2 regions of the Massilia sp. LC238 genome follow, and region 2 is predicted to be linked to the other one. Evidence: riboswitches for the same ligand, from Rfam matches in the RefSeq annotation. Region 2 holds a riboswitch; the other holds the start of a gene.

Region 1 (2,198 bases), on a different contig from region 2:
CCAGGTGGGACATCGAGCCCGCTACCTGCGCAAGCGCAGCGCTCTGGGTTTCGGTGCGGCGCGACAGGTCGGCGTTGCCGCTCGCGATTTCCGACGATGCGGAAGCGATCGCTTCGGTACCGTGACGTACCCGGGTTACGATGTCCGCCAGTTCGCCGCGCATGACTGCCATTGCGTGAATCATGCTGGCAGGGCCGGCCCGCGAACTATCCACCTTGTGGTACAACTGGCCCTCGGCGATGGCCTGCGCGACACTGGTGGCATGCGCCGGTTCACCGCCGAGCTGACCCAGCAGGCTACGTACTATCGCCATACCGACGGCGGCGCACAAGATCACTGCTACTGCGCTCAATCCTGTGATCCAGTAGCGTGCCCCCGCGGCTTCTTCAGTCGCGGCAGCGGTCGTTACCGCATTGCTGCGCTGAAGCGATTGCACTAGCTGGTCGATGTTGGCGACAATCTGGCGACGCAAGGGACTGCATTCTTCTACCAGGAATCGCCCAAATGCGTCCATTTCGTTGGCGGCGCGGTAAGCCCGTGGGCGTTCCAGGGCTTTGGCCATCTCCAGCATGTCGGTCTTCACTCGTTGATACTGCGGATTGAGGCGGAGGGTGGAATCAAGCAGCGTCAGCGCCTTCAGGTAGTCAGCCTTGTAGCCGTCGACCAGATCCAGTTCGCGGTTCGCCGAAGCTGGCTCCTTGAAAATGTAGGCGTTGCGTGCGGCGATGCCAGTCTGGGCCAGGGCCTCACGCGCTGCATACAACGGCTCCAACTGATCATTGCGTACGATATTGGCGGTTTGCAGGGCGCCTTGGATGCTGTTCACGCGGTTGACCGAAAAGATGGCCAGGATGAGGGTAATGGCCAGGATCAGCCCGAAAGCAATGTACAGCTGCTTGGCGATCCCCGTGCGTTGGAAAAGGTCCATGATTCCGATAAATATGGGTTTAGGTTCGTCAATTTAATCATATTTTTAGCGATTATTTCTATGTGACAACATAAATAATCAAATTTAATAAATTCGTTGTATTTACCCTACTGCGATCTCTTCTTTTCCGCAGCGATCACCGCTTATTGACAGCCCGCCAATGTCCCTCGATCGTGCTACACTGCCGCCTCGCTAGGGGTCCTGGCATGCGCGAACAGCGCGTTGCCGGGTGAGAGATACCCTTCGTACCTGATCTGGATAATGCCAGCGAAGGAAAGCGCAACGCAGTTCCCATCCTTGTTTGCCCTTCCCCCACGTTGGCTCCGGCTTTTTTAATGAAAGCAGCGCGCCATGCTTGATGTGGCGCGCGAAGACGAGCAAACCATGACATCCAAGCTGAAATACTCCCTGATTGCCTGCGCCATCCTGCAGGCCTTCTCCACCAACGCATCCGCACAAGAGCTTGACGGCGTGGCCTCGGTGGTCGTCACCGGCAGCCGCTGGGTCGCCAGCGACCGCGCCAGCATCGGCGGTTTTTCCGACGCGCCGCTGCTCGACACCCCGGCATCGATCACCGCCATCAATCGCACCCAGATGCTGGACCTGTCGATCCGCAACGTGACCGACGCCGCCCGCTACGACGCTTCGATCGGCGACGCCTACAACGCGGTCGGCTATGCCGAGCAGTTCTCGATCCGCGGCTTCGCCCTCGACAACGCCACCAGCTACCGCAAGGACGGCATCGCGATTTCCGCCGACACCCAGATCCCGCTGGAGAACAAGGAACGCATCGAAGTGCTGCGCGGCCTGGCCGGCCTGCAGGCCGGCGTCGCGGCGCCCGGCGGCATGGTCAACTTCGTCACCAAGCGCCCGACCAATGCGCCGCTGCGATCCGTCCTGGTGGAAGCGAGCGAGCGCGGCACCCTGCATGGCTCGATCGACCTGGGCGGCCGCTTCGAGGACCGCCGCTTCGGCTATCGCATCAATGCCGCGTTTGATGACCTGAAGTCCTACGTGCGCGGCGCCGACGGCGAGCGCCAGTTCGTCTCCGCCGCGTTCGACTGGCAGATCAGCCCGGACGCCCTGCTCCAGCTCGACGTCGACCACCAGCACAAGGCGCAGATCACGGCGCCGGGCTACCAGCTGCTGCGCAACGAAGTCCTGCCGACCGGCGTATCGGCCAAGACCCTGCTGAACGACCAGCCCTGGACCAGGCCGGTCGAGACCGACAGCAGCAACCTGGGCCTGCGCTTCGAATACCGCCTCAACC
Region 2 (2,198 bases):
CGGTAGATCAGGCCCTGTTCGTACAGGCGCACGAAGACTTCCGCCACGGTTTTGCTGCGGCTTTCGTCCATCGTGAAGTATTCGCGCTTCCAGTCTGGCGAGGTGCCCATGCGGCGCATCTGGCCGGTGATGGTGTTGCCCGACTTTTCCTTCCATTCCCAGACCTTCTCGACGAAGGCTTCGCGGCCGAGGTCGTGGCGCGAGATCTTCTGCGCGTCGAGCTGGCGATCCACCACGATCTGGGTAGCGATGCCGGCGTGGTCGGTGCCCGGGATCCAGGCGGTGTTGTAGCCGCGCATGCGGTAGTAGCGGGTCAGGCCGTCCATCACGGTCTGGTTGAAGGCATGGCCCATGTGCAGGGTGCCCGTGACGTTCGGCGGCGGCAGCTGGATGCTGAACGACGGCTTGCCGTCTTCCATGGTGGCGGTGAAGTAACCGCGCTGTTCCCACTCGGTGCGCCAGTATTGTTCAATGTCTGCGGGCTCGAAAGACTTGGCAAGTTCCATGATGTGGTCAACTAAAAAATTGTGCGAAAAGAACCATTATAGAGTAGATGCGGCTATAATCCGCCCCGCTGCGTTCCGGAAAGCCGGGCGCGGCACACGCTAGGGGTCCTGCTGTCGCAAACGCGACACGCGGGTGAGAAATACCCTCCGAACCTGATCTGGATAATGCCAGCGAAGGGAAGCAGTCAGAACACGGCCCAGGGCGCGCACGCGCCTGCCTGGCCGATCCTGGCACACTCCTTTGCTGGCTCCGCAAAGGAGCCACATGAACGCACCGCTCAAATTCGAAGCCGCGACCGCCACGGTCGACCAGGCGGCCATCGAACCCTTCCCCAACTCGCGCAAGGTCTACATCGAAGGCAGCCGGCCTGACATCCGCGTGCCGATGCGCGAGATTTCGCAATCCCCGACACCCGACAGCTTCGGCGGCGAGGCGAATCCGCCGCTGTTCGTCTACGACACTTCCGGACCCTACACCGACCCGGCAGCCAGCATCGACATCCGCCGCGGCCTGGGTACGCCGCGCTCGCCGTGGATCCTCGAAAGGGGCGATACCGAGGAGTTGGCGGGACCCACGTCCGACTACGGCAAGGCGCGCCTGGCTGACCCGGCCCTTGCGGCCCTGCGCTTCGAGCTGCAGCGCACCCCGCGCCGCGCCCGCAGCGGGCGCAACGTCACCCAGATGCACTATGCACGCCAGGGCATCGTGACGCCCGAGATGGAATTCGTCGCCCTGCGCGAAAGCCTGCGCCGCAAGGAATACCTGGCTTCGCTGGTCGATTCCGGCCCGATGGGCGCGCGCGTGGCCAGCCTGCTGTCGCGCCAGCATCCGGGCCAGTCCTTCGGCGCCAGCATCCCCGCCGAGATCACGCCCGAGTTCGTGCGCGACGAGGTGGCGCGTGGCCGCGCCATCATCCCGGCCAACATCAACCACCCGGAAATCGAGCCGATGATCATCGGCCGTAATTTCCTGGTGAAGATCAACGCCAACATCGGCAACTCCGCCGTGACGTCCTCGATCGGCGAGGAAGTGGAAAAGATGACCTGGGCGATCCGCTGGGGCGCCGACAACGTGATGGACCTCTCGACCGGCAAGCACATCCACGAGACGCGCGAGTGGATCATCCGGAATTCGCCCGTGCCGATCGGGACGGTGCCGATCTACCAGGCGCTGGAAAAGGTCGGCGGCAAGGCCGAGGAACTGACCTGGGAAATCTACCGCGACACCCTGATCGAGCAGGCGGAGCAGGGCGTCGACTACTTCACCATCCACGCCGGCGTGCGCCTGGCCTACGTGCCGATGACGGCCAAGCGCCTGACCGGCATCGTCTCGCGCGGCGGTTCCATCATGGCCAAGTGGTGCCTGGCGCACCATAAGGAATCCTTCCTGTACACGCATTTCGAGGAGATCTGCGAGATCATGAAGGCCTACGACGTCTCCTTCAGCCTGGGCGACGGCCTGCGTCCCGGCTCGATCTACGACGCCAACGACGAAGCCCAGCTGGCCGAACTGAAGACCCTGGGCGAGCTCACGCAGATCGCCTGGAAACACGACGTGCAGACCATGATCGAGGGCCCCGGCCACGTGCCCCTGCACCTGATCAAGGAGAACATGGACCTGCAGCTGGAACAGTGCAGCGAAGCGCCGTTCTACACCCTGGGGCCGCTCACCACCGACATCGCGCCCGGCTA

What was found. A riboswitch is a leader RNA that binds a small molecule or an ion and turns the genes downstream of it on or off. The one in region 2 is predicted to bind thiamine pyrophosphate.
Region 1: another riboswitch for thiamine pyrophosphate. It lies ahead of FG94_RS00850 (TonB-dependent siderophore receptor); the one in region 2 lies ahead of thiC (phosphomethylpyrimidine synthase ThiC).

The regions. Positions count from the first base shown of each region.
Region 1 covers NZ_JNNN01000004.1:86,210-88,407, reverse strand. Annotated here, with positions in the region: gene FG94_RS00855 (methyl-accepting chemotaxis protein) at 1-928, opposite strand, end outside; TPP riboswitch at 1,113-1,221, shown strand; gene FG94_RS00850 (TonB-dependent siderophore receptor) at 1,313-2,198, shown strand, end outside.
Region 2 covers NZ_JNNN01000038.1:116,579-118,776, forward strand. Annotated here, with positions in the region: gene FG94_RS09925 (valine--tRNA ligase) at 1-506, opposite strand, end outside; TPP riboswitch at 598-703, shown strand; gene thiC (phosphomethylpyrimidine synthase ThiC) at 772-2,198, shown strand, end outside.